DNA from 3 places in the Amycolatopsis sp. FU40 genome. Region 2 is predicted to be linked to each of the others. Evidence: riboswitches for the same ligand, from Rfam matches in the RefSeq annotation. Region 2 holds a riboswitch; each other region holds the start of a gene.

The links. A riboswitch is a leader RNA that binds a small molecule or an ion and turns the genes downstream of it on or off. The one in region 2 is predicted to bind S-adenosylmethionine.
Region 1: another riboswitch for S-adenosylmethionine. It lies ahead of thrC (threonine synthase); the one in region 2 lies ahead of L3Q65_RS30570 (methionine ABC transporter ATP-binding protein).
Region 3: another riboswitch for S-adenosylmethionine. It lies ahead of L3Q65_RS20015 (aminotransferase class V-fold PLP-dependent enzyme); the one in region 2 lies ahead of L3Q65_RS30570 (methionine ABC transporter ATP-binding protein).

What each region holds. Positions count from the first base shown of each region.
Region 1 is NZ_CP091381.1:4,598,758-4,608,182, reverse strand. It holds gene L3Q65_RS22025 (ComEA family DNA-binding protein) at 1-53, shown strand, start outside; gene L3Q65_RS22020 (ComEC/Rec2 family competence protein) at 50-2,428, shown strand; gene thrC (threonine synthase) at 2,453-3,718, opposite strand; SAM riboswitch class I at 3,732-3,865, opposite strand; gene holA (DNA polymerase III subunit delta) at 3,997-4,968, shown strand; gene rpsT (30S ribosomal protein S20) at 5,130-5,390, opposite strand; gene L3Q65_RS22000 (DMT family transporter) at 5,786-6,649, shown strand; gene L3Q65_RS21995 (VOC family protein) at 6,672-7,046, shown strand; gene L3Q65_RS21990 (class I SAM-dependent methyltransferase) at 7,043-7,654, opposite strand; gene lepA (translation elongation factor 4) at 7,771-9,425, shown strand, end outside.
Region 2 is NZ_CP091381.1:6,539,228-6,548,652, reverse strand. It holds gene L3Q65_RS30600 (ATP-binding cassette domain-containing protein) at 1-525, opposite strand, end outside; gene L3Q65_RS30595 (PadR family transcriptional regulator) at 621-1,208, opposite strand; gene metG (methionine--tRNA ligase) at 1,270-3,066, shown strand; gene L3Q65_RS30585 (TatD family hydrolase) at 3,515-4,339, shown strand; gene L3Q65_RS30580 (transglycosylase family protein) at 4,689-6,155, shown strand; gene rsmA (16S rRNA (adenine(1518)-N(6)/adenine(1519)-N(6))-dimethyltransferase RsmA) at 6,258-7,100, shown strand; SAM riboswitch class I at 7,656-7,746, shown strand; gene L3Q65_RS30570 (methionine ABC transporter ATP-binding protein) at 7,962-8,975, shown strand; gene L3Q65_RS30565 (hypothetical protein) at 9,085-9,425, opposite strand, start outside.
Region 3 is NZ_CP091381.1:4,175,280-4,184,704, reverse strand. It holds gene ileS (isoleucine--tRNA ligase) at 1-136, shown strand, start outside; gene L3Q65_RS20035 (amino acid permease) at 276-1,667, shown strand; gene L3Q65_RS20030 (penicillin-binding transpeptidase domain-containing protein) at 1,795-3,402, shown strand; gene L3Q65_RS20025 (helix-turn-helix transcriptional regulator) at 3,554-4,249, shown strand; gene L3Q65_RS20020 (potassium/proton antiporter) at 4,349-5,827, shown strand; SAM riboswitch class IV at 5,924-6,038, shown strand; gene L3Q65_RS20015 (aminotransferase class V-fold PLP-dependent enzyme) at 6,079-7,410, shown strand; gene lspA (signal peptidase II) at 7,933-8,541, shown strand; gene L3Q65_RS20005 (RluA family pseudouridine synthase) at 8,538-9,425, shown strand, end outside.

The DNA of each region.
Region 1 (9,425 bases), 1.9 Mb from region 2:
GCATTGGCCAGAGCAAGTTCGAGAAGCTCCGCGAGCAGGTGACCGTCGGATGAAGCTGGAAATCGAGGAAGAGGCGCGGCGCGATCACGATTTCCGTCTCGTTCCCGCTGCCGTCGCCGGATGGGCGGCCACGCTCGCCGGACTGCAACTCGGCTGGTGGGTCGCAACAGTGATCGGTGCCGTAGCGGTGGTCGGCGCTGCAGTGCTCCTAGCGCGCGGTCGTGCCAGATACGTCGGAGCCGGGGGAGCGCTGCTGCTGGTCGGGCTCATTGCTGCCGTGCCAACCGCGCTGCGCATTCACGACGCAGCGTCCGACCCGTTGGGGGCCGCTGCCGCACGTGGCGTCACCGCGACGCTGCGGGTCGAGATCAGCGAGCGGCCGCGGCCGATTCACCAAGCTGGCTATGCGGACCAGCAAGCAGGAACCAGGTCGGTGGCGATCCCCGCCCGGGTCGCAACGGCCACAGTGGACGGTCAGCCAGTCGAATCGACCGGCCGGGCCCTGTTGCTGGCACCAGTCGCGGAATGGGGCGGCTTGCTGCCCGGCCAGGAGGTAACGGCGTCCGGTCGCCTCCTGCCCGCACGCGGCGGCGAGCTAACCGCGGCAGTCCTCTCCGTTCGTGCCGCGCCAGTCGGCGTCGGGCCAGCACCGTGGTGGCAGCAAGCCGCTGCGGCCCTGCGGAACAGCTTGCATTCGCTGTGCGCGATCCTGCCGGAAGAACCAGCGGGCCTTCTGCCCGGACTGGTGCTAGGCGACACGAGCGCGCTGCCGCAACGGGTCGAGGGGGAGTTCAAGGCCTCCGGGCTCACCCACTTGATGGCCGTGAGCGGCGGGAACCTTGTGATCATCGGTGGAGCCGTCCTGCTGCTGTGCCGATTGGTCCGAGCAGGTCCGAGGTTGTCCGCCGCAGCGGCTGGCACCTGCTTGGCGGGATTCCTCGTCCTGGTGGGCCCTGAACCGAGCGTGGTGCGGGCAGGCGTCATGGGCGGCATCGGCCTGCTCGCGCTGGCACTGGGACGACGTGGTTCAGCGTTGCCCGCATTGGCCTTCGCGGTGTGCGCACTGGTGGCGTGGGATCCGACGATGGCGGGTAATTTCGGCTTCGCATTGTCGGTGCTCGCCACGGCGGGGCTGGTGCTGCTCGCGCCGCGCTGGGCGGATTCGTTGGTGCGAAGGGGAGTTCCAGCCGGTTACGCCGAAGGGCTCGCTGTTCCGCTAGCCGCGTTCGTGGTCACCGCGCCCATCATCGCCGGTATGGCAGGCACGGTCAGCCTGGTCTCCGTCGTGACCAATGTCCTTGCGGCGCCAGTAGTTGCGCCGGTGACTGTGCTGGGAGTGCTGGCAACAGTCGTCGGACCGTGGTGGCCAGGTGCGGGTCAGGTGCTGATCCACGCAGCAGATCCGGAAGCCCGATGGCTGATCACCGTCGCCCGGCATGGGGCGAGAGCGCCGGGCGCGACGCTGTCCTGGCCTGGCGGCTGGTGGGGCGGACTGTGCGCGGCGGCTTTGCTGGTCGCAGTCGTGGTGGCGGCGCGGTTTCGTCGGATCCGGCTGCTGGTGGCGATCGGACTGGTCGTCGTGCTGTTGACGGTCGTGCCTGCCAAAGTCTTGGCACCTGGCTGGCCGCCGGACGGCTGGGCGATGGTGGAATGCGATGTCGGACAAGGAGATGCGGTCGTCCTGGCCACCGCCGAGCCTGGCCGCGCCGTGGTCGTCGACACCGGGCCGGAACCAGGGCCGGTCGACGAATGCCTGCGAAGGCTGGGCGTCGAGCGGGTGCCGTTGCTCGTGCTGAGTCACCTGCACGCGGATCACATCGGCGGTCTCGCCTCGGTATTCGACGGTCGGGCAGTCGGTGCGATCGCGGTTGGACCAGGGCGTGCTCCGGCGTGGGCGTGGCAGTCGGTTTCCGGCGAAGCGCGGCGTCGTGGCGTGCCGCTGGCGCAGTTGAGCGATGGGCAGCGGCTGGAATGGCCGGGGCTGTCGCTGGAGGTGCTCGGTCCGCGCTACGCCACCACGCGTGCACCGGCGTTGCAGGACGGCACGATGATCAACAACAGTTCGGTCGTCCTGCGCGCCGAAACAGCGGCTGGCCGGGTCTTGCTGACCGGAGACGTCGAACTGGCCGCACAGGCGGATCTGCTCGCCGAGGGCGTCGACCTGCGAGCGGACGTCCTGAAGGTGCCGCATCACGGCTCGCGGTATTCGCTGCCGCAGTTCCTCGCGGCGGTGCGGCCGCGCACGGCGCTGATCAGTGTCGGCGCGGGCAACGGATACGGCCATCCGAGCAAGTCCACAGTGGACGTTCTCGGCACGATGGGAGTGCTGGTCACCCGGACCGATGTGGACGGTGACACCGCCGTCCTGCCGGAAGGAAGCGGCCCGGCGGTTGTGCGCCGGGGCGAGCCGCGGGGTCCCCCGCGGTAGTGCGGAGGACCCCGGGCCGGTGCGTCAGTAGCCGAGCGCCTTGGCGACGGCTTCGGCGGACGGCGGCACGGTGGCCTTCGGGCCGATGTGGTTCTCGACCGCGTCGAGGGTCTTGAGGCCGTCGCCGGTGATGAGGAGGACGGTTTCGGCGTCCGGGTCGAGCTTGCCGGTTTCGACGAGCTTCTTCGCGGTCGCCACGGTGACGCCGCCCGCGGTTTCGGTGAAGATGCCTTCGGTGCGCGCGAGCAGCCGGATGCCTTCGACGACCTCTTCGTCGGTGACGTCCTCGATCGCGCCGCCGGTGCGGTTGACCACGTCGAGCACGTACGGGCCGTCGGCCGGGTTGCCGATCGCGAGCGAGCGGGCGATCGTGTCCGGCTTGACCGGCTGGACGACGTCGTGGCCGTTGCGGTACGCGGTGGAGACCGGCGAGCAGCCGGTGGCCTGTGCGCCGAAGACCTTGTACGGGCTGGCGTCCACGAGACCGAGCTGGCCCAGTTCGCGGAAACCCTTGTCCACCTTGGTGAGCTGGGAACCGGAGGCGATCGGCACGACGATCTGCTCGGGGATGCGCCAGCCGAGCTGCTCGGCGACCTCGTAGGCGAGCGTCTTCGAGCCCTCGGAGTAGTACGGGCGGACGTTGACGTTCACGAACGCCCACTTCGGGTGCTCGGCGGCCAGTTCGGTGGCGAGCCGGTTCACGTCGTCGTAGTTGCCGTCGACGGCGATCAGGTCGCCGTCGTAGACGGCGGTGGTGAGGATCTTCGCGCGTTCGAGGCTCTTCGGGATCAGCACGACCGACCGCCAGCCGGCGCGGGCCGCCGCGGCGGCGGTCGCGTTGGCCAGGTTGCCGGTCGACGGACACGCGAGGACCTCGAAACCGAACTCGCGGGCGGCGGCGAGCGCGACGGCGACCACGCGGTCCTTGAACGAGTGCGTCGGGTTGCCGGTGTCGTCCTTGACCCACACGCGCTTGAGGCCGAGTTCCTTCGCGAGCCGGTCGGCGCGGACGAGCCTGGTACAGCCGGGTTCGGTGTTCGGAGTCTCCTCGACGGTCGAGGGGACGGGAAGGAGCTTCTTGTAACGCCAGATGTTGCGCGGGCCCGCCTCGATGTCCTCGCGGCGGACGCGGCCGAAGTCGTAGGCGACCTCGAGCGGCGAGAAGTCTTCGACGGAGACGAATTCCGGAGCGAGCGGCTGCCGGTGCCCTTCTTCCTTCGACACCAGTTCGACGGCCGGACCGAGGTCGATCGTCTTGTTGGCGGAGGTGGCGCTGAGGGCTGCAGTCATCGCGAGGTTCCTTTCCTCATCTGCCCCGCCGAAGCGGGCCGGAATTGGCACCGTGGTCGTCAGCTACCCCGCGATCGCGGGATGACAGGCTGTACGCCGGTTGCCGGGGCTTCGTCGGGCCGTTCCCTCTGCCCCTCTGGATGAGCGGTATTCGGTTGTCGGAGCGCCGGTGGGCGCGTCCTCGGCTACACCGTACGACATCCCGATCAGCTCGTGCCACGGAGGCGGCCCACATCACCGGAGCGGACGGCCCGGCGGCCGGGTGAGAAGATGGCCGGGTGACCACCGCACCCGCGCCGCTGCACCTCGTCACGGGCGAGGAAGAACTGCTCATCGAACGGGCTGTGCGAGCGTCTCTCGACGCGGCCAAGGCCGCGGACCCGACGGCGGACCTCACGCGCATGCGGGTGTCCGATCTCACACCGCCCGTGCTGGCCGAGCTGGTGAGCCCTTCGCTGTTCGCCGAGGGGCGCGTCATCGTGCTGGAGTCGGCGCAGGACATCTCGCAGGAGCTGTCCGACGCGGTCCTCGCATACGTGAAGGCACCCGCCGACGGCATCGTCCTCGTGGTCGTGCACAGCGGCGGCGGGCGGAGCAAGGCTGCCAAGGCACTGCCGGGCGCGCTGAAAAAAGCGGGCGCGGAAATCACCGAATGCCCCAAGCTCACCAAGCCGGCCGAGCGCGAGGCGTTCGTCCGCAACGAGGTGCGCCGAGCGGGCGGCAAGATCGACGCCGCGGGGCTGATGGCGCTGCTCGACTCGGTCGGTTCGGACCTGCGCGAGCTGTCCTCGGCGGCGACGCAGCTGGTCGCCGACACCGGGGGAGTCGTCGACGAGCAGGCGGTCCGCCGCTACCACACCGGACGCGCCGACGTGACCGGCTTCGCGGTGGCTGAGAAGGCCGTCGCGGGCGACCGGGCAGCCGCGATGGAGTCGCTGCAGTGGGCGATGCAGCTGGGCGTCCCGCACGTCCTGGTGGCCGACGCGCTGGCCGACGCGGTCCGCACGATCGCTCGCGTGTCCGCGGCCGGGCGCGGCAACCCGAACCAGATGGCGGGCGAACTGGGCATGCCGCCGTGGAAGATCCGCAAGGCGCAAGGGCAGTCCCGCGGCTGGGGCCAGGACGGCCTGGCGACCGCGATGCGCGTCGTGGCGCGGCTGAACGCCGAGGTCAAGGGCGCGGCGGCCGATGCGAACTACGCGCTGCAGCGCGCGGTCCTCGACGTGGTCGCGGCCAAGGGAGACCGCTGAGTTTCAAGGCGCCTGCCGCCGCGACCGTTCCTCCGGAGCCGGAGCCGGAGCCGGAGCCGGAGCCGGAGCCGGAGCCGGAGCCGGAGCCGGAGCCGTCCCCTGCTCAGCACACGGAAAAGGCCCGGCAGCCAAAGCCGCCGGGCCTTCCGGAAAGACTGCGCTCAGAGCTGGTTCGCGCGCTTCGCGAGAGCCGACTTCTTGTTCGCGGCCTGGTTGGCGTGGATGACGCCCTTGGTGACGGCCTTGTCGAGCTTGCGAGCGGCGTCGCGCTGCAGTTCGAGGGCCTTGTCCTTGTCACCGGCGTCGGCGGCCTCGCGGAACTTGCGGATCGCGGTCTTCACCGAGGACCGGATCGCCAGGTTGCGCTGCCGCGCCTTCTCGTTCGTCGTGATGCGCTTGACCTGCGACTTGATGTTGGCCATGGAGGCGTTCCTCTTTCACTCGGTGAAGGTCGCTGCCGCGTTTCGTGTGGCTCCGGATCAGTCCCGAGGGACTGCCGGGTTTCCTCCCTGACGGAATGCCGCACGGCAACAGTCGAAAATCTTAACAGCCCTGCTCGCGGCGCTGGAGACGGCCCCGGAGCCGGCAACCGTTCGGCGTTCCGTCCGCGGCTCGGTTACGGTGGATCTCGGTAGTGCCTAGGGTTCCGTCGCCTGCCCGTGGTCCCGCGGAGCGGGTCGCGAAAGACAACGAGGGCGGGCGGGCCTGGTCCGAGCGGCACCTTCGGCGGGACACCGAGCCCTGCCGTTCATCTGACGGGACAAAAGCCTGGAGGACCCGGTCTTCAGCGTGCGCTGAAAACCTGAAAGGGTCGCAGATGAACACCTCTGCCCTCGCCATGGTCCTCGTCGCCGCCGTCGTGCACGCCGCGTGGAACCTCGCCGCCAAACGGGTTTCCGGCGGCGGTCCGCGATTCGTCTGGCTCTACTACACGGTTTCTGCCGCAGCGATGCTCCCGGCGATCGCGGTCGCGCTGGCAGTCGAACCGGAGCGTCCACAATGGACGTGGCTGTTCGCCGCGCTGGGCACCGCGGTGCTGCACGTGGTGTACGGGATCGTGCTGCAGCGCGGCTACGAGGTCGGCGACCTGTCGATCGTCTACCCGCTGGCCCGCGGCACCGGGCCGCTGGTGTCGGTGCTCGTGGCTGTCACGGTCCTCGGCGAACGGCCCGGCGTGCTCGGGCTGGTCGGTGCCTTCCTCGTCGTCGCGGGAGTGCTGGTGATCAGCGTCGGCGGCAGCAGCGGCGACGCGAACGCTCGCCGTGCCGGAGTGTTTTACGGCGTCGCCACCGGAACGGTCATCGCGGCTTACACGCTCTGGGACGCGCACTCGGTCACGTCGCTCGGCGTGCCTCCGCTCGTCTACTTCGGCGGCGGCGCGATCGGCCAGAGCATCCTGCTCGCGCCGTCCGCCGCCCGCGGCCGGTCCGAGGTCAAGCGGCTGTGGCGGGACCACCGGCGCGAGGTGCTGATCGTCGGGCTCGCTTCGCCCGCCGGATACCTGCTCGTCCTGTACGCCCTGCGGATCGCGCCGGTCAGCCTCGTCGCGCCGGCGCGCGAGTTGTCGATCGTCTTCGGCGGGGTCGCGGCCTGGCTCGTGCTCCGCGAGCGCAACGCGGTCCGCCGCCTCGCCGGATCGCTGGTGGTGCTGGCCGGGATCGCTGCGATTGCGGTCGCCTGAGCCGCTCGGGTAGGCAGGAGCCATGGACGTACTGAGCAGCCGGGTGCTGATCCACCCCCGCGACCACGAGGTGTCCACCGCGTTCTACCGCGATGCCCTCGGCCTCGCGATCGAGCGCGAGTTCCCCGGCGGCACGCGGTTCTTCGCCGGCGGCGGGTCGATCGAGGTGGTCGGCACGGGCGAGGCGGGGCCCGGTCCGGACGTCAATCTTTTCCTCCAGGTCCGCGATCTCCCGGCGACGCTGGCCGAACTCGCCGGACGCGGGGTCGAACCGGTGCGCGAGGCCCGGCGCGAGCCGTGGGGCACCGACGAGGCGTGGATCGCCGACCCGGACGGGCTGCGGATCGTGCTCGTCGAGGTCCCGGAGGACCATCCGTTGCGCCGCGACCAGCGCTAGGCCGGTTTCACGGCCCGGAGCTGGGCGGCGAGCGCGGCGAACCCCGGCGGGTCCCAGGTCCAGGTCTGCAGGTCGGTGAATCCCGCGGCGGCGGCTTCGCCGGCCAGTTCGTGCCGCGTCACCGGAAGCCACTTCTCGTGCGCCGAAAGCAGCAGCCGCCCGCCCGGCCGCAGCACGCGGAACAGTTCGGCGAAGGCCGCCGGGCGGTCTTCCCAGAACTGGACGTTGTTCACGGTCAGCACGACGTCCGCGGACGCGTTCGCGCAACCGGTCCGGGCCGCGCTGCCCGCGCGCACCTCGGCGCGGTCTCCGCAGCGGTCCGTGCAGAGTTCGCGCATCTGCGGGGAGGGTTCGACGCCGATCACCTCGCCGGCGAGTTTGCTCGCCGCGTCGAGGCCGACTCCGGGGCCGGGGCCGATGACGAGCACGGTCTCGTCGGGTTCGAGGCGGGCGAGGCCGACGACGCGGTGCTCGGTCGCGGCGTTGCCGATCGCCATCAGCTTGCCGCCGAGCCTGCCCAGCAGCCCGCTGGGATGGCCGAAGGCCCGGTCGAGGGCGGCGTCGAGGACGCCGGGACCGGGCGGCGAGGGGGAGGGTGAAGTGCTCATGCTTCGAGGTCATCACGAGTCGCGCGGGGCCGCATCGGGGATGACCCCCACCCGCACCCGGAGGTCCATGGGACGATGGGGTACGGACATCCCCCACCATCCCGAGGACAGCCCGAGTGACAGCGCCCAAGACGTTCGCCGACACCACCTTCACGCCGCCGGAGTTGATCCGCAACTTCTGCATCATCGCCCACATCGACCACGGCAAGTCGACGCTGGCGGACCGGATGCTGCAGCTGACCGGCGTCGTCGAGGAGCGAGCCATGCGCGCGCAGTACCTCGACCGCATGGACATCGAGCGGGAACGCGGCATCACGATCAAGGCCCAGAACGTCCGGCTGCCCTGGCAGGTGGACGGCAAGGACCACGTCCTGCACCTGATCGACACGCCCGGCCACGTGGACTTCACCTACGAGGTCTCGCGGGCGCTGGAGGCGTGCGAGGGCGCGATCCTGCTGGTCGACGCCGCGCAGGGGATCGAGGCGCAGACGCTCGCGAACCTGTACCTCGCGCTCGAGAACGACCTGCACATCATCCCGGTGCTGAACAAGATCGACCTGCCCTCGGCGGACCCGGAGAAGTACGCGGCGGAGATCGCGCACATCATCGGCTGCGAGCCCTCGGACGTGCTGCGCGTGTCGGCGAAGACCGGCATGGGCGTGACCGAGCTGCTGGACGAATGCGTGCGCCAGGTCCCGCCGCCGGTGGGCGACGCGGACGCGCCCGCCCGCGCGATGATCTTCGACTCGGTCTACGACACCTACCGCGGCGTCGTGACGTACATCCGCGTGGTGGACGGCAAGATCACGCCGCGCGAGAAGATCAAGATGATGTCGACCGGCGCGACGCACGAACTGCTCGAGGTCGGGATCATCTCGCCGGAGCCGAAGGCCAGCAAGGGACTCGGCGTCGGCGAGGTCGGCTACCTGATCACCGGCGTGAAAGACGTGCGCCAGTCGAAGGTCGGCGACACCGTGACGTCCGAGCGGCACGGCGCGACGGAACCGCTCGCCGGGTACCGCGAACCGAAGCCGATGGTGTTCTCCGGGCTGTACCCGGTGGACGGTTCGGACTACCCCGAGCTGCGCGAGGCGCTGGAGAAGCTGCAGCTCAACGACGCCGCGCTGACCTACGAGCCGGAGACGTCGGTCGCGCTGGGCTTCGGCTTCCGCTGCGGCTTCCTCGGCCTGCTGCACCTGGAGATCACCCGGGACCGGCTGGAGCGCGAGTTCGGCCTCGATCTGATCTCGACCGCGCCGAACGTGGTGTACCGCGTGGTGCTGGAGGACCGCAGCGAGGTCGTCGTCACGAACCCGTCGGACTGGCCGGGCGGGCTCAAGATCTCCGAAGTGCACGAGCCGGTGTCCAAGGTGAGCATCCTCGCGCCGTCGGAGTTCGTGGGCACGATCATGGAGCTGTGCCAGGCGAAGCGCGGCACCCTGCTGGGCATGGACTACCTGTCCGAGGACCGCGTCGAGCTGCGCTACACGATCCCGTTGGCGGAGATCATCTTCGACTTCTTCGACACGCTGAAGTCGCGCACGCGCGGCTACGCGTCGCTCGACTACGAGGAGTCCGGCGAGCAGGTGGCGGACCTGGTGAAGGTCGACATCCTGCTGCAGGGCGAGACGGTGGACGCGTTCTCCGCGATCGTGCACAAGGACGCTGCCTACACGTACGGAAACCGCATGGCGACCCGCCTGCGCGAGCTGATTCCGCGGCAGCAGTTCGAGGTCCCGATCCAGGCGGCGATCGGCTCGCGGATCATCGC
Region 2 (9,425 bases):
CCGGCTCTGCGGGTCGAGCCCGGTGGACGGCTCGTCCAGGAAGACCAGCCCCGGCGAATGGATCAGCCCCAGTGCGATGTCGAGCCTGCGCCGCTGACCCCCGGAGAGCGTCTTCGTGGCCCGCTGTTCGAGCCCGGTCAGGTCGAGTTGTTCGGCGAGCACCTTGCCGCGCGCGATCGCGTCGGCCTTGCTCATCCGGTACAGCCTGCCCTGCAGTTCCAGCTCTTCGCCGACGCGCGATTCGGGCGCGGTTCCGCCGCCCTGGGCGACGTACCCGATGTTGCGGCGCACCCCCGCCGCGTCGGTGAGCAGGTCGTGCCCGCCGACGGTCGCCGTGCCCGCGGTCGGTCTCAACAAGGTGGTGAGCATGCGCAGCGTCGTGGTCTTGCCCGCCCCGTTCGGGCCGAGGAACCCGACCAGTTCGCCCGCCTCGACGTCGAGATCGACCCCCTTCACCGCGTGCACTTCGCCACCGGCTCGGCCCTTGCGGCGGAACCGCCGCTCGAGTCCGCGTGCCGTGATCATGGATTGCCCCTCTCCTCCCAAGAAGATCAACTAGTCAATCTTGACTAGTTGACGCGCACACTGTGCCCGAGGAAGGAGGGGTTAGTCAAATTTGATTACTCGGGGGCTGGCGGAGCGAAGGCCGAACCCGGGTCGTCGGCCATCACGTACTCGCCCGCCTCGAGCCTGCCGATCAGGCCGGTGAGCCATTCCCGGCTCGCGCTGGCGATCCCGCCCCACAGGCGGAACAGTTCGGCGACGTGCGGCGGTTTCCCCCAGGTGTCGTCCTCGAGGCTCAACCGCGATCGGCGCTCTTCCGCCTCGAAGTGGACCAGGTTCTGCCTGAGCAGGCTGATCGTGTACTTCCGCGGGAGCGCGGGCATCAGGCTCACCGCCGCGCACAGCTCCGCGTTGCTCGCGGCCGGATCGGACAAGCCCTTCGCGATGAGGATCTGGAACTCCTGCTCGCCCGCTTGCGAGAGCCGGTAGGCGACCCGGTCCGGACCGCCGTCGCCCGGTTCGACGTCGATCTTCTCCAGCAGGTCCTCGGCGGCCATCTTCTTGAGCGCGTGGTAGATCGAACCGGGCTGGACGTTCGCCCACTTGTCCGCCGACCACGACAGCAGTTCGCGGCGCACCTGGTAGCCGTGCGCGCGGCCGAACATCCGCACGACCCCGAGCACCAGCAGACGCGTCGCCGACACCGGCTCTCCCTTCCCCGACCGCCAGGAAACGCCCTGGAGCGCATCCGTAGGCTAAACAGGTATGAGCACCCCTGTGTTGACCGCGGTGGCCTGGCCCTACGCCAACGGCCCCCGCCACATCGGCCACGTGTCCGGATTCGGCGTCCCGTCCGACGTCTTCTCCCGCTACCAGCGAATGGCCGGCAACCGGGTGCTCATGGTGTCCGGGACCGACGAACACGGCACGCCGATCACCGTCCAGGCGGACAAAGAGGGGATGACCCCGCAGCAGACCGCGGACAAGTACACCCGCCAGATCGACGAGGACCTGCGCGGCCTCGGCCTTTCCTACGACCTGTTCACCCGCACCACCACCGGCAACCACGCCGCGGTGACGCAGGAGATCTTCCTCGCGCTCAACCGCAACGGCTACGTCGTCCCGAAGACCACCCGCGGCGCGATCAGCCCGTCCACCGGCCGCACGCTGCCCGACCGCTACATCGAGGGCACCTGCCCGATCTGCGGCTACGACGGCGCGCGCGGCGACCAGTGCGACAACTGCGGCAACCAGCTCGACGCCGCCGAGCTGATCAACCCGAAGTCGCGGATCAACGGCGAGACGCCGAAGTTCGTCGAGACCGAGCACTACTTCCTCGACCTGCCCGCGTTCACCCGGACCCTCGGCGACTGGCTCGGCACCAAAACCGACTGGCGCCCGAACGTCCTCAACTTCACCAAGAACCTGATCGACGACATGCGGCCGCGGCCGATCACCCGCGACCTCGACTGGGGCGTGAAGATCCCGCTGGACGGCTGGCGCGACCAGCCGCTCAAGCGGTTCTACGTCTGGTTCGACGCGGTCATCGGCTACTTCTCCGCCAGCGTCGAATGGGCGCGCCGCAACGGCACCCCGGACGCCTGGCAGGAGTGGTGGGCCAACGACGCCGCGCGCGCCTACTACTTCATGGGCAAGGACAACATCACCTTCCACGCCCAGATCTGGCCCGCGCTGCTGCTCGGCCAGAACGGCAGCGGCGACCGCGGCGGCGAGCCGGGCAAGTACGGCAAGCTGCACCTGCCGGACGAGATCGTGTCCAGCGAGTTCCTCACCATGAGCGGGTCGAAGTTCTCCACCTCCCGGGGAACCGTCATCTACGTGCACGACTTCTTGCGGGAGTTCGGGCCGGACGCGCTGCGGTACTTCATCTCGGTGGCCGGGCCGGAGACGCAGGACACGGACTTCACGTGGGACGAGTTCGTGCGGCGGACGAACTTCGAGCTGGCCAACGAGTGGGGGAACCTCGTCAACCGGTCGATTTCCATGGCGCACAAGAACAATGGGGCGATTCCGGCCCCGACCGCGCCTGCGCCCGCGGACGAGGAGCTGAAGGCGTTGTCCCGGCAGGCGTTTGAGACCGCTGGGGGGCATCTGGCGCGGTCGCGGTTCAAGCTGGCCGCGGCTGAGGCGATGCGGGTGGTTACGGCGGCCAACCGGTATCTGTCGGATCAGGAGCCGTGGAAGCTCAAGGACGATCCGGACCGGCGGGACGCGGTGTTGCACACGGCGTTGCAGGTGGTCAGCGACGCCAATACGTTGTTGACGCCGTTCCTGCCGCATTCGGCGCAGAAGGTGCACGAGGCGCTTGGCGGGACTGGGGTTTGGGCTGCGCAGCCTGAGCTTCAGGAGGTTGAGGATCTTGACCTGCCTGGTCGGGTCAATCCGATTCTGACCGGGGATTACGCCGGGGAGCAGGCTAAGTGGGAGTCTCAGCCGGTTGAGGTTGGGCGGCCGTTGGAGAAGCCGACTCCGTTGTTCACGAAGCTGGATCCGAAGTTGGGGGAGACTGGGCCGGAGTGGGCTCCGATCGTGACTGATTGAGGTCTCGGGCGGGCTCGTCGCCCTGGGGGCGACATTGCGCTCGGGGGTGGCCCCCACCCCCGAAGTTTTATTGTGCTGACGGTTCGGGGGTGCTTGTCAAGGCGGGAAAGATGCCTTGACAAGCACCCCGAACCGCAGGGCGGCTTCGGATCGGGGTTGGGGGCGGTGTGGGGTGCCTCCGTCGGTGGGTGCGTCGGCTGCGGTTTGTGAGTGGGGCTAGCGCCCCAATGTGGCGTTGGGTGCATGTGGCGCACCCAATGTGGCGTTCGGTGCGTGGGATGCACCCAATGTGGCATTGGGGCGTACCCCTGCGGCTGCGCTGGGCGGGCGGTCCGTGAAGGGGCCCCTCGCGAACCGGGTGCGGGTCGCGAAGGGAACCCTGGGGAATCTGGGTCCCGCAGGGTTCCCCTCACGGCATCTGCGGGCGGGGGCGCAGTAGCTTGGGGTCATGGGTGACGAGAAGCGCGAACTTCCCCCGATTCCCGACCGGCTGCCGGTGACGGTGGTTGACGCGCACACTCATCTCGACGCGTGCGGTGCGGAGACTGCGGCTGACGTCGCGGAGATGGTTGACCGCGCGGAACGGGCTGGGGTCGCGCGGGTTGTCACTGTCGCGGACGACCTCGCTGCTGCTCGTTGGGCGTCCGAGGCGTCCACCTGGGACTCGCGGGTGTTTGCCGCAGTGGCTATTCATCCCACGCGCACCAAGGAATTCGGGGCCGCCGAACAGTCCGAAGTGGAGCGTCTGGCGCGTGGCGAGCGGGTGGTCGCGGTCGGCGAGACGGGGCTCGATTACTACTGGGACTACTCGCCGCACGATGCGCAGCAGGCTGCGTTTCGCTGGCACATCGACCTCGCGAAGCGGCTTGGCAAGGCTCTGATGATCCACGATCGCGACGCGCACGAGGACGTGCTTCGCATCCTCGACGAGGAAGGCGCGCCCGAGACGGTGGTCTTCCACTGCTTCTCTGGCGACGAGCACATCGCGCGCCGCTGTGTCGACAAGGGCTACATCCTGTCCTTCGCGGGCACGGTCACCTTTAAGAACGCGCGCGGGCTGCATGAGGCCGCGCGTCTCGTGCCGCGTGGGCAGTTCCTCGCGGAGACTGACGCGCCGTTTTTGACGCCTCATCCCTACCGTGGGCGGCCGAACGAGCCGTATTGCACTGCCTACACCGTTCGCTTCCTCGCTCAGCTGCGCGGCGAAGCGGTCCACGAGGTGGCCGAAGCGGTCCGGACCACTGCCGAACGCGCATATCGGCTGCCCGCCTGATTCCGTAGTGTCACAACGAGTTGCACGGATTGCGACATTCGAGACCGCGCATTCGTCCACCTGATGAGTGACACAAGTCACGACACTCCGGGGGGTGTTTGCGCAACCTGCCAACACCCGTTACTGTCCCGTGATCGTGCCGGTCGGTACCGCGACGCGGAGCCGGCTGATACGCCCACCAGTCACGTCAGTGCACGTCGGGGAAGCGGAACCGAGGTTGGTACGACTCGGGACCGTGACGATGGCGCTGGCTGGGGGTGTCGGACTTGAGAGGCGCGCCCGAGGGTGCGTCGCGAACGAAGGACGACGCGCGAACGACGCGCGGTGTCTTGGGAAAGGGAACGACCCGGTGACTGGTAGTCGGCAGGATGACTCGCGTCTTGACGCGGGTTCGGCGTATTTCTCCTCCTCCGCGTCCTCGGTGGCCGTGCTCGACCGCGAGCTCGAGGACACCGCTTACGGGCAGCTTGACTTCTCCGACGAGCTCCGGGTGACCGAGCAGGACGTGCTCGCCGCGCTCGGCCCGGACGCCGACATGCTGATGTCGGAAATCGACATCGACGTCGACGAGCTGATCCGCCTCATCAACGCGGAAACCACGATGCTTCCGCCGCTCGTCCTCCCGGACGAGGTCGAGCAGGACCGCACCGCCTCCCCGCAGGCCAAGAAGGCCGCGGTCGAGGAAGGGCTGCGCGAGGCGACCAAGACCTGGAAGCGCCGCTTCCTCAAGGGTGCCGTGCTTTCGCTGCTGGTCACCGTCGGCGGTGGCGGCGCGGCGGCGCTCGCGATGAACAAGAGCATCACCGTCGACGTCGACGGCCACCAGCAGACCGTGCACAGCTACGGCGGCACCGTCGGCGAGGTGCTCGAGGACGCGGGCCTGTCGGTCGGCGAGCACGACGCGCTTTCGCCCTCGCCGCAGGCGGCGGTCGGCGACGGCGGCGTCATCAAGCTTGAGCGCGGCCGTCAGCTGAACCTCGTCGTGGACGGCGTGTCCCGGCCCTCGTGGGTCCGCGCGACCACGCTCGGCGAGGCCATGGGCCAGCTCGGCATGGGCAGCATGCTTTCCCAGGGCGCGTGGACGTCGATGCCGTCGTCCGGCGAACTGCCGCTGGAGGGTTCGACCGTCCAGGTCAAGACCCTCAAGCACATCACGCTTTTCGACGGCACCAACGCGCCCCGCAAGGTGGACACCACCGCGGTGACCACCAAGGAGCTCGCCTCCGACCTGAAGCTGAACCTGGGCCCGGACGACGCGATCGAGGGCGGCCTCGACGTCAGCCTGAAGAACGGTGCCGAGGTCCACGTCAGCCGCATGGGCGTGTCGATGGTCAACCAGGAAGAGACCATCGACCCCGAGGTGCAGAAGGTCGACGACCCGACGCAGCTGCAGGGCCAGCAGAGCGTCGAGGACCCGGGCACGCCGGGCAAGAAGCTGGTGACCTACAAGGTCACGAAGAAAAACGGCGAGGAAGTCGCGCGCGAGCAGGTCTCGGAGAAGGTGCTCGTCGAGGCCAAGGCCAAGATCATCAAGGTCGGCACCAAGAAGCCGCCGCAGCCGGCGATCGGCGACGGATCCGCGTGGGACCGCATCGCGCAGTGCGAGTCGGGCGGCAACTGGTCGATCAACACCGGCAACGGCTACTACGGCGGCCTTCAGTTCGACAAGCAGACCTGGAACGCCTACGGCGGCGACCAGTACGCGGCGCTGCCGAGCCAGGCCAGCCGCGAGCAGCAGATCGCGGTGGCCGAGAAGGTCCGTGCCGCTCGCGGTGGCGGCTACGGTGCCTGGCCGGTGTGCGGCGCGAAGGCGTGACCTGAGTTTTCCCGGCAGGCGGCTGTGAGCTTCGAGCTCACGGCCGCCTGTTTTCGTACTCCGCGTTGCCGGGGCGCTGACGGCGCTGGGTAGGCTCGTGCGGTGGTGGAACTGCTGGGGCCTGCCGAAATCCGCGGGCTGGCCGACGAACTCGACGTCCGGCCCACGAAGAAGCTCGGGCAGAACTTCGTGCACGACCCCAACACGGTCCGCCGCATCGTCGAACTCGGCGGCGTGCAGCCCGGGGATGTCGTCCTGGAGGTCGGTCCCGGCCTCGGCTCGCTGACGCTGGGCCTGCTCGCCGCGGGCGCTCAGGTCGTCGCGGTGGAGATCGATCCGGTGCTGGCCGCCCGCCTGCCGCGCACAGTGGCCGAGCGCGCGCCTGAGGCAGCGGAGCGGCTGACCGTCGTCGGCGCGGACGCGTTGCGGGTGCGGGCCGCTGATCTCCCGGCTGAGCCGGTGTCGATCGTCGCGAACCTGCCGTACAACGTCGCGGTACCGGTGGTGCTGCACCTGCTGGCCGAGCTGCCGTCGCTGCGCAGCGGGCTGGTAATGGTCCAGACCGAGGTCGCTGACCGGATGGCAGCGGGTCCGGGAAGCCGCACCTACGGAGTGCCGAGTGTGAAGCTCGCTTGGTACGGCCCGGCGCGGAAGGTCGCCGCGGTGCCGCGCGCGGTGTTCTGGCCGGTGCCGAACGTCGATTCCGCGCTGGTCTCGTTCAGCCGGACCGACCCGGTTTCCGGCGTGGATCGCGCACGGCTGTTCGCGGTGGTCGACGCGGCGTTCTCGCAGCGACGCAAGACTTTGCGGGCCGCGCTGGCCGGGTGGGCCGGTTCTGCCGAGCGGGCCGGCGAACTGCTCGCGGAGGCGGGGATCGACCCGAAGACGCGCGGGGAGCAGTTGGACGTGCACGCGTTCGCGCGGATCGCGGCTGCCGGAAGCTGACCCCCTCTCGCGGCGCTCGCTTGTGCCGTGCAACTCCGGCGGGGCGGCGGGTATTCCCTGGTTTCGCTGCGTTGTCCGATGATCTTGTGTCGTCGCTGATTGTGAGTCACCCACCGCCATTCAGATACTCTTAGTGATCACGCGGCTACGGCCGAAACCGCCCTCCACCTGTGACGAGCAGCTCGGCATTCGGGGGAGTCCGGCTGCTCCGCGCTCCGGATTGTTCAGCGGTGCCGACCCGAGGTGCTTCGCTCCGCTGACCTATCTCGACCCGGTCGAGGCCTCCGTGAGCCGAGCGTCGAGGCTCGCGAACCGCCGCCACTTGACAACGAGAAAACTCTTGTTCCACAAAGATCCTTGATCGTCCACAGTGGAACGAACTAGTTCGCCGCCGAGGTCCGCCGCGGGTGTTTCGCAGGTCGAGGCACTGTTCGGCGACCGAGGTTCCGGGTTTCCGGTTCTTGGACGCGGTGTTCCGGCATGCGGGCACCACCAGACGTGTGATCTGCACCAACGCGCTTGCGTTCAGCCAATGGGATCGGCTTTACTCGAAAGCGTCCATCCCGAGCGACTGAGAGACCTGGCTCGCCGAAGTCGCAGCAACCACCCTCCGCAGGGCAGGTGCTACCGCCAGGACCGATGGAGGCTGTTTTCGATGAAGAGGGTCACCCGCCCGCTCCTGCTGACCCGCCGGCGCGTAGTCGACGAAGGTCGCCGCTCGGTATGTGCGTGTCAACGCTCCATGGTCATCGCCTGATCGTTTTTTCCGCAGTTTCTTGCGCCGTCCACAGTGGACGGTAATTCGATGACGCCTGGCGCGCCCGGAATCGGCGCTGCGCCTCGTTTGCCTGGAGCCCTTTCGTGATCACTGTCGAAAACGTGTCCAAGTCCTTTCCCTTCCACGGAAATCGTGTCGCCGCGCTGCGCGACGTGAGCGTTGACGTGCAAGCCGGTTCGCTGTTCGGGGTTGTGGGTCCCTCCGGTTCCGGCAAGTCGACCCTCGCCCGCTGCATCGCGCTGCAGGAGCGCCCCGACCGCGGCGTCGTGCGGCTCGACGGCCTCAACACCGCGACGCTCGACGGCAAGCGGCTGCGGGAGATCCGCCGCCAGCTGGGCGTCGTCGGGACCAAGCCGGAGCTGATCGCCGAACGCACCATCGCGGGCAATATCGCCAGCCCGCTGGAGCAACTCGGCGTCGACGGCCCGCAGCGGCGCAGCCGGGTCGGCTCGCTGCTCGACCTGGTCGGCCTCACCGCCCGCGCCGCGCAGAAGCCCGAAGAACTCACCGAAGGCCAGCTCCGCCGGGTCGCGGTCGCCAAGGCGCTCGCCGCCGGACCGGCCGTGCTTCTCGCTGACGACCCGACCGCCGGGATCGCGGCCGAGGACGCGGGCGCGGTGCTCGCCGTGCTCGACCGGGCGCGGGCCGAGCTGGGCGTGACGATCGTCGTCACCACGCCGGACGCGGACGTCGTCCGCCGGGTCTGCGACGACGTCGCGGTGCTCGACAACGGCGCGATCGTCGAGCGCGGCACGGTGCTCGACCTGATCTCGACGCCGGACAGCTGGACCGCGCAGGCGGTGCTGCCGTCGGTCGAGACCTCGCGCGCCCAGTCCGCGAAGTACGACCGCGCGGTCGACGTCGTCCTGATCGGCTTCGCTTCGGTTGGCGCCCTGCTGCCCGAGGCGGCCAGCCGGTTCGACGTGGAGCTCGCCACCATCGGCGGCGGCCTCACCCGCATCGGGGACACCCCGATCGCCCGGTTCCGCCTCGGCGTCCGCGGCGAGCGGGCCGATGCCGCGCTGTCCTGGATCTCCGACCGGGGCGCGCACGTGAGCCAGCCGGCGCGCGGTCCGCAGAGCGTCGTCGCCGCCTGATTTCCCTTTTACCGAGCTGTTTTCCGAGGGCCGTCCCATTCGATTGGGGCGGCCCTCGCCGCATCTGCGGGACGCATCGCCCGAGAGATCAGGACATGCGGTCAAGGTTCTAGGACACGCGTCCTGAAGTCTGTCCATTGTGGTCGTTCCGGCGCACGATCTCCGCCAGCTCCGGATCCGCGTGCGCCTCGGCGGCCTGCTTCCACTTCGCCACGAGGGCGGCGAACGGCGCCGGGTTGCCGAGGGATTCGGTTCGCTCCAGGGTTTCGGCCAGTTCGCCGACGAACGTCCGCACCTCTTCCGCCGACAGGTACCGCGCCCACGGGAACGCGGCGGGCAGCGCCTCGGCGGCGAGCGCGACCGTCTCGGCACTGCGGCGCAGCAGTTCCACGAGGATCGCGACGGCCGCCGAAAACCCGGCCGCCGCCTGCTCGGCGCGCTCGGCGGTGA
Region 3 (9,425 bases), 2.4 Mb from region 2:
CGCGGCGCGCAAGCACGAGGAGTTCGTGGCGTCCGAGACGCTGGCGACGTCGGTGTCCTACGGCGAGGTGGCCGAGGGCTTCGACGGCACGGTGGGCGAGGGCGTGAAGGTGCGCGTGGCGGTCGCGAAGGCGTGAAGGGAAGCGGTCTTGCTCCGGGTGAGATGCTCGGAGCAAGACCGCGTCGGCGAAGTCCTCGGCTTGTCGCGTCGTGTCTCAGCTGACTCCTGACGGACCGAGCGACGGTGCCCGGGGGAGCGTCTGCTAGGGATTCCCCATGACTTCAGAAGCCGCCGCCGAACCGGCCGCCGAGGGACTGGCCGCCGGGTTGCGCCAGCGGCACCTCGCCATGCTCGCGATGGGCGGCGTGATCGGGTCGGGACTGTTCGTCAGCTCCGGCGTCGGGATCAAGCTCGCCGGGCCCGGCATCGTGCTGTCCTTCGTGCTCGCGGGCACGCTCGCGATGCTGGTCATGCGCATGATGGCGGAAATGGCCGCCGCGATCCCGTCCAGCGGGTCGTTTTCGGTGCACGCCGAGCGCGCGTTCGGGCCGTGGGCCGGGTTCGCGATCGGCTGGCTGTACTGGGCCGCTTTGGTCGTCGTGCTCGCCGTGGAGGCGACCGCGGCCGCCATCATCGTCAACGGCTGGCTGCCCGGCATTCCGCAGTGGGCGCTGGTGCTGATCTTCATGGCGGTGCTGACCGCGGTCAACTTCACGGCGGTGTCCCGCTTCGGCGAGCTGGAGTTCTGGCTGGCGCTGATCAAGGTCGTCGCGGTCGTGGCCTTCCTGGTCCTCGGCGTGCTCGCGTTTCTCGGCGTGCTGCCGGGAACGTCCTTCGTCGGCACGGCCAATCTCCTCGGCCACGGCGGGCTGCTGCCCCACGGGTGGCAGGGCGTCGGCACCGGTTTGCTCGCGGTGGTCTTCACCTTCGGCGGCCTGGAAGTGGTGACCATCGCGGCCGCCGAATCCGACGATCCCGCGCACGCCGTCGGCAAGGCGGTCCGCAACGCGGTCGTGCGGATTTCGGTGTTCTACATCGGTTCCATGCTGGTCATCGTCTCGCTGCTGCCGTGGCCGAGTGTCCAAACCGGACAGAGCCCGTTCGCCGCGGTGCTCGAACGGATCGGGATCCCGGCGACCGGGCAGGTCATGAACGTGGTCGTGCTGTTCGCCTTGCTGTCCACGCTGAACACCAACATGTACGGCGCGGCCCGCATGGTGTACTCGCTGGCGCGCCGCGGCCACGCGCCGCGCGCACTGACCAGAGTGGACCGCAACGGCGTGCCCGTCTTCGCTGTCGCGGCCTCGGTGCTCTTCGGGTTCGTCGCCGTGGCGCTGAACGCGCTCTGGCCGGACACCGTCTTCCAGTACCTGCTCAACGCGGTCGGCTCGGTGCTGCTGATCGTCTGGATCCTGGTCGCCTGCACGCAGTTGCGGGTGCGCAAGCAACTCGAACGCACCGCGCCGGAAAGCCTCACCGTGCGCATGTGGGGCTTCCCGTACCTGACCTGGGCGACGCTCGCCGCGATGGTCGCGATCCTGGTGGTGATGGCCGGCGACGCCGGCGCCCGGATCCAGCTGATCAGCTCGGACGTCCTCGTCGCGGTGCTGGTCGTGGCCGGGATCTGCTGGCAACGCGCCCGCCGGGAAGCCGAACAAACTGTATAACGACCTATACGGCTCGGCGTTGATCACGAATCTGTCGCATTCCCCGAGGTAACACCCGCTTCCGCGCGGCGATGGAAAGCTGAGCGAGGGACGCGGGCGGACCGCGTTGGGCGAGGGGGAGGCGACGGTGAGTCCTGCCGGGAAGAAGGGCGTGCTGATCGGGGGCGCGCTGGCCGTGATCGCGATCGTCGTGGCAGCGTTCGTGCTGCTCAACGGCGAGGGAACGACGGCGGCCGCACCGGATACGGGTTCAGGGACGTCGCCGACGGCCGCGGAGCCGAGCGATCCGACGTCGGCGGCCCGCACGTACCTGCTCGCCTTCGCGAAGAAGGACCCGGACGCCGCCAGCAAGGCCACCGACGCTCCGATGGACGCCTCGGCCGCGCTGCAGGACGCGTGGGCGACGCTGCGGCCCAAGGAGCTGACCGCCAAGCTCGGCGACGTCGGCGCGGCGCAGGGCGACAAGGCCACGGCGGGCTACACGATCACCTGGAACCTCGGCACCGGCCACGTCTGGACGTACACCGGCAGCCTCGGTCTCGTCCAGGCGCAGGGCGCATGGCGGGTCCACTGGGCGCCGACGGTGCTGCACCCCAAGCTGGAAACGGGGCAGCGGCTGGCGATCGCGTCCTCGGACGTCCCGGCGGTGGTCGACCGCGACGGCAAACCGCTCGTCGTTTCCGGCGGCGGCGGGCTGAAGCTGGCTGACGACAAGGCGTTCCCGCTGCTCCGTTCGGCGCTCACCGGGCACGGGCAGGCGTCCCAAGCGTTCGCGGTCGAGCGCGTGGACGCTTCGGGCAAGAACCTGGAGGCGCTGTTCGGAAACCCCGAAGGCGACCGCAAACCGGCCGCCACCGGGCTCAGCATCGCGACGCAGAACGCGGCCCAGGCAGCGGTCGACGGGTATCGCGGCAAGGCCGTTCTGGTCGCCATCCAGCCGTCGTCCGGCGACTTGCTCGCGGTGGCGCAGAACGGCAGCGTCACCAACGCCGCGTCGGCGTTCAGCGGCCAGTACGCGCCGGGGTCGACGTTCAAGATCGTCACCGCGACCGCGGCGCTGGAAGCCGGGCTCGTCACGCCGGATTCCTCGGTTCCGTGCCCGCTGACCGACCGGATCGGCACCCGCACGCTCTCCAACGAGGGTTTCGACCTCGGCACGACCACCGTGCACAAGGCGTTCGCGAAGTCCTGCAACACCACGTTCGGCAGGCTCGCGTCGCAGCTGCCCGCCGATGGGCTCGCGAAGGCGGCCACCCAGTTCGGTCTCAACGCGGATTTCGGGATCGAGGGCCTTTCCTCCGAAATGGGCCGCGTCGACCCGGCAGCGAGCCCGGACGAGCAGGTCGAGGACGGCATCGGCCAGGGAAAGGTGCAGGTCAGTCCGATGGGAGCGGCGGTGATGGCGGCGACCGCGGCGTCCGGGCACGCGGTCGTGCCGCGGCTGTGGGAAGGCGGGACCAAGGTCAACACCGGCTACCAGCCGCCGTCCGGCTCGGTGCTGGCGGCGCTGCGCGGGATGATGCGCGAGGTCGTGACCGGCGGCACGGCGACCGGCCTGGCGCACTCCGGCTCGGTGTTCGGCAAGACCGGCACCGCGCAGTTCGGGTCCGGCGCCGAGGCGCACGGCTGGTTCGTCGGCTACCGCGGCGACCTGGCGTTCGCGGTGTTCCTGGAGGGCGCCAACGACTCCAAACCGGCCGTCTCGCTGGGCGCGAAGTTCCTCGACGCGCTGTAGGGGCTCGTGAGTGCTGATCACGGTTCTTACCGCGATCAGCACTCACGAGCCGCCTCCAGGAGCCCGGGTGTGCGGCGGGGGCGCACGCCACGGCTGCTGAGCAAACGTCAGTTCGGCCGCGGCCGAAGTGTCGCCGTTCTACCGTAGGGACATGGAAACCGTCGCACTGGCCGAAGTCGCCGCTGTGCTCGCCGATCCGAGCCGCGCGACTATGTGTCTCGCCCTGCTCGACGGCCGTGCCTGGACGGTGGGCGAACTGGCCGCCGCGGCGCGGATCGCGGTCTCGACGGCGAGCGAGCACGTGACACGGCTGGCCGAGGCCGGGTTCGTCGCCCGGGTGAAGCAGGGGCGGCACGCGTACGTGCGGCTGGCGAATCCGCGGGTCGCGGAGCTGATCGAGCATTTGGCGCAGCATGCCGAACTGAAACGGCCGTCCGGGCTGCGGACTTCGTTGCGGGTGCAGCGGTTGTCGTTCGCGCGCAGTTGCTACGACCATTTGGCCGGGACGCTCGGCGTCGCTTTGCGGGACGGGATGGTCGAACGGGGCCTGATCGACGTGTCGGACGGGCTCGCGCTCACCGACGCCGGACGCGACGTCCTGGCCGGTCTCGGCGTCACCGTGCCGGATCGGCCGCGGCGGCCGCTGCTGCGCGACTGTCTGGATTGGACAGAGCGGCGGGAGCACCTCGCCGGCGCGGTTCCGGCGGCGGTGCTGGAGCGGGCGGTCGAGGCGGGCTGGCTGACGCGGGACCAGCAGCGCGCGGTCCGCGTCCTGCCGGGCGCGAGGGGCCCGTTCGCCGCGCTGGGTGTCGATCTCGCGACGGTGAGTGCCGCCGAGGCGTCGTAACACACCTGCGAGGTCCCCCGGACCGGTGGTGCGCGCTCGGGAACCGGACACTGCCTCACTATTCTGGACGCCTGCGGGCGACGGGAGGGAGGCGGGCGAGTGGACGAGCTTCCCATGGTGCTGGGCGTCGGAGCGCTGGTTCTGGTCGTCTCGGTCGTCGCGGTGCGCGTGTCCATCCGGCTCGGATTCCCGTCGCTGCTGCTGTATCTCGGGATCGGCGTCGTGCTCGGCGAGGCCGGGTTCGGCATCCGCTTCGACAATCCGGCGCTCACCCAGTCCCTCGGGCTCGCCGCGCTCGTCCTGATCCTCACCGAGGGCGGGCTCACCACGCGCTGGTCCGCGGTGAAACCCTCGCTGGGGCCCGGAATCCTGCTGTCCACAGTGGCCGTGGTGATCAGCATCGCGGTCACCGGCGCGGCATTGCACTGGCTGCTCGGCCTCGACTGGCGGCTTTCCCTGCTGTGGGGCGCGGTCCTCGCGTCCACCGACGCCGCGGCGGTGTTCTCCGTGCTGCGCACGGCCGGGGTCGGCAAACGGGTCGTCGGCGCGCTGGAGCTGGAATCCGGCATCAACGACGCGCCCGCCTACATCGCGGTCGTAGTGCTCGCGTCCGGCGAGGCGGTCGACTGGTCGCTGCCGCTGCTGGTGGTCTACGAACTGCTCACCGGCCTCGCGCTCGGCCTCGCGTTCGGCTGGCTGGGCGCGCAGGCGCTGCGCCGGGCCGCGCTCCCGGCGACCGGCCTGTACCCGCTCGCCACGGTCGCGGTGTGCGTGCTCGCGTACTCCTCGGGCCAGCTGGCGCACGCGTCCGGCCTGCTCGCCACGTACGTCGCCGGTCTGGTGCTGGGGAATTCCAAGCTGCCGCACCGGTCGGACACCCTGTCGTTCGCCGAAGGGCTCGGCTGGCTCGCGCAGATCGGGCTCTTCGTGCTGCTCGGCCTCTTCGCGTCGCCGACCCGGCTGCTCGAAGCGCTCGTCCCGGGCCTCGTCGCGGGCGCGGTGGTGCTGCTGCTCGCCCGGCCGCTCTCGGTGGTCCTGTCGCTGCTGCCGTTCCGCTTGCCGTGGCGGGAGCAGACGTTCCTGTCCTGGGCGGGCCTGCGCGGTGCGGTGCCGATCGTGCTCGCGATGATCCCGCTGTCGGAAGGCGTGCCCGGCGCGCAACGGCTGGTGGACGCGGTTTTCGTGCTCGTCATCGTGCTCACCGTGCTGCAGGGCGCGACGCTCAGCCCGCTCGCGCGGATCCTCGGGCTGGCGAAGGCGACGCAGGCGCACGAGATCGAGGTCGACGCCGCGCCGCTCGACGAACTCGGCGCGGAACTGCTGCAGGTGCGCATCCAGAAGGGGTCGAAGCTGCACGGCGTGTACCTGTCCGAGCTGCGGCTGCCCGCCGGGGCGACGGTCAGCCTCGTGGTCCGCGGCGGGACGGGCTTCACCCCGCAGAAAACGAGCCGATTGCAGGTCGAGGACCAGCTTCTGGTGGTCACGACCGCCGCCGACCGCGACGCGACCGAACGGCGCATCCGGGCCGTCGACCGGGCCGGCCGCCTCGCCCGCTGGCACGGGGAATCCGGGGCCTGATCCTTCTGTCCTTTGTGGACACTACTTGTGACTGCCGTCTCAGATCACGGGACGGGTCTGGTTTCCCGCGCGAGTTTTCCGCTATCGTCGGGTTCAGGTCATGAGTGCCAGCGCGAAGCCCCGGCTTGCTGGCCGGCAACCCTCCTACCGCGGTGGGGTGCCCCGGGTGAGGACCAGGCCGGTCGCGCAGTGCGGCGGGCAAGCGCGGGCCCCTCGCCGGGGGTCCCCCGGAACGCCGAGGAGGCGCCGTCATGACTCTCGCACTCGACCGGTCCACGGAAACTGTTGTCGCTGCTGTTCCCGCTGTCGCTGGTGCGACGCTGCGGGTCCCGCTGGTGACCGGCGGCGACATCGGCTACGCCAACCTCGACCACGCGGCGAGCGCGCCGTGTCTGGACGCGGTGCGCACGGCGGTCGACGAGTTCCTTCCCTGGTATGCCAGCGTGCATCGCGGCGCGGGCTTCGCTTCGCAGGTCTCGACGCGGCTGTACGAACGGACCCGGGACGTGTTGCGCCGGTTCGTGGACGCGCGCACCGGCGACTCGGTGATCTTCACGCGCAACACCACTGACGCGTTCAACCTGCTGGCGAAGGCGTTGCCGCGCAAGACTTCCGTGGTCGTGTTCGACAGTGAGCACCACGCGGCGCTGCTGCCGTGGCGGGGTCCGAACGTCCGGCGCGTGCAGTTGCCGCGGACCCGGCTCGCCGCGGTGTCCGTTGTGGACGAAGCGCTGGCGGAATGCCCGCAGGGGCCGCGATTGGTGGTCGTCGCTGGTGCCTCCAATGTGACTGGCGAACTGCTGCCGGTCGCCGAGATCGCCGCGGTGGCCCGGAAACACGGCGCCCGGGTGGCCCTGGATGCCGCGCAGCTCGCTCCGCATCGGCGGATTTCGTTGCGGGAGCTGGATGTCGACTACGTCGCGCTGTCCGGGCACAAGCTCTACGCCCCGTTCGGGGCTGGCGCGCTGATCGGCCGCAGCGACTGGCTGCGTGCCGCGGAGCCGTACCTGGCCGGTGGCGGTGCTACGAAGCTGGTGACCGAGGAAGCCGTGGTGTGGAACAGCGGCGAGGAGCGGCACGAGGCCGGGTCGCCGAATACCGTTGGCGTGTATGCGCTTGGGGTGGCGTGCGAGCAGCTGGCGGCTCAGTGGGATGCCGTGGGTTCGCACGAGGCTGCGTTGCTGGAGCGGCTCCGCAAGGGGCTCGAGGGCTTGCCCGGATTTGCCGAGCTGCGGTTCTTTGACGCGCCGGTGGACCGGGTCGGCACGGTGAGCTTCGTGGTCGACGGCTTCGAGCCGGGCTGGCTGGCCGCGGTGCTGTCGGCTGAGTACGGGATCGGCGTGCGGGACGGGGCGTTTTGCGCGCACGTGGCCGCCCGGCGGTTGATCCGTGAAGCCGGGAGCGAGGGCCAGCAGGCGGTTCGGGTGAGCCTCGGGCTGGGGAGCACCGAAGAGCACGTGGACCGGTTGGTGCTCGCGCTGCGGCAGATCGTGGCCCGGGGAGCCCGGTGGGAGTACGCGAAGGTGGACGGGCGGTGGGCGCCGGTCGGGGACACGCGGGAGCTGCCGCCGTTCTGCGCCTGACGGCGCGGGGGTGCTGGGCCTGGCGCGGCAGGAAACTTGACCACAACGCGGGATCGGCTTAAGGGCGATCCCGCCGCGGCGGCGGAGCCGACGCCATTAAACACAGTGCGGAAGATGATCGCGTGCAGGTCGTTCAGCAGGCCGCGTTCGCTGAGCTGGCCGTTGAGCAACAGCCGGGCCAGATGGGTGAACGCGGCGTCAGCCGCGTCGGCCACCGCGGGAATGGGAGTGCGGCAGTCGGCCAAGGCCGCCTCCTGCACGTCGTGGATCTCCCGCGGTTCGGTGCGGGACAGGCCCGCCAGACGGCGCAGGTGCTCGCCGTCCTCGCCGTCGGCCAGCCAGTGGGCTGCCCAGAGCGGGAGGTCGTCGGTGGGAGAGAGGTCGAGGGCGATCCAGGCCGCGGCCGCGGCGGGGCTGGGGATGTCGGCGGGCACGGAGCCGATGATGGCGGGCGAGGGGCGTGCGGGGCGACTGAATTCGGCCGCTGTGACCTGCTCGGGCGCGGTTGTGGACAATGGGGGTGTGAGCACCGATCCTTCGCCGTCCGAATCCGAGGTCGAGCCGTCTGCGGAACCGCCTGAGCGGGAGGCTGCCGAGGACGCCGTGCCGCTGCCCAAGCGGCGCGTCTGGGTGGTGTTCGCGGTCGCGGCGCTGCTGTGGGCGATCGACCTGATCACGAAGAACCTCGTCGTCGCCAACCTCGAGGGCAAGGAGCCGAAGCCGATCCTCGGCGGGCTGATCTACTTGCAGGTCATCCGCAACCCGGGAGCCGCGTTCTCGATGGCGACCGGCATGACGTGGGTGCTCGCGCTGGTCGCGATCGGCGTCGTGATCGCGATCGTGTGGATCTCGCGCAGGCTGCGCTCGGTCGGCTGGGCGATCGGCCTCGGGCTCGTGCTCGCCGGCGCGCTCGGCAACCTGACCGACCGGTTCTTCCGCGAGCCGGGACCGCTGCGCGGCCACGTCGTCGACTTCATCTCCGCGTTCGCGCCCAACGGCCAGGGCTTCGCGATCTTCAACATCGCCGACTCCGCGATCTGCGTCGGCGGCGCGCTGATCGTGCTGCTGTCCCTGCTCGGCAAGGACTACGACGGCACCTCCACCCGCGGCAAGAAGAAGGAATCCGAGTGAGCGCGCGCATGCTGCCCGTCCCCGACGGGCTCGACGGGATGCGCGTCGACGCCGGCCTCGCCAAACTGCTCGGCCTGTCCCGCACCGCGGTCGCGGACCTCGCCGCGGCGGGCGACGTGCTCCTCGACGGCCGTCCGGCGGGCAAATCGGACCGGCTGGCCGCGGGCGGACTGCTGGAGGTGACGCTGCCGGAACCGGAACGTCCGGCGGAAATCGTCGCGGAGCCGGTCGAAGGCATGAAGATCCTGCACGATGACGACGACATCGTGGTGATTTCGAAACCGGTCGGCGTCGCCGTGCACCCCAGTCCCGGCTGGACCGGCCCGACGGTCGTCGGCGGCCTCGCCGCGGCCGGGCTGCGCATCTCGACCTCCGGCGCGGCCGAACGACAGGGCGTCGTGCACCGCCTCGACGCGGGCACCACCGGGGTGATGGTGGTGGCGAAGAGCGAACACGCGTACACCGTGCTGAAGCGGGCGTTCAAGGAACGGACCGTCGACAAGGGCTACCACGCTGTCGTGCAGGGCCACCCGGATCCGACGCGCGGCACCATCGACGCTCCGATCGACCGCCATCCGCGGCACGACTACAAGTTCGCGGTCGTCGCGGGCGGACGGCCGAGCGTCACGCACTACGAGGTAGTCGAGGCGTTCCGGGCGGCTTCGCTGGCGCACGTGAAGCTGGAAACCGGCCGCACGCACCAGATCCGCGTGCACTTCTCCGCGCTGCGCCACCCGTGCGCGGGCGACCTGACCTACGGGGCGGACCCGGTGCTGGCCAGGAAACTCGGCCTGACGCGGCAGTGGCTGCACGCGCGGACGCTCGGTTTCGCGCATCCCGCGGACGGCCGGTGGGTGGAGTTCGAGGCGGAGTACCCCGACGAT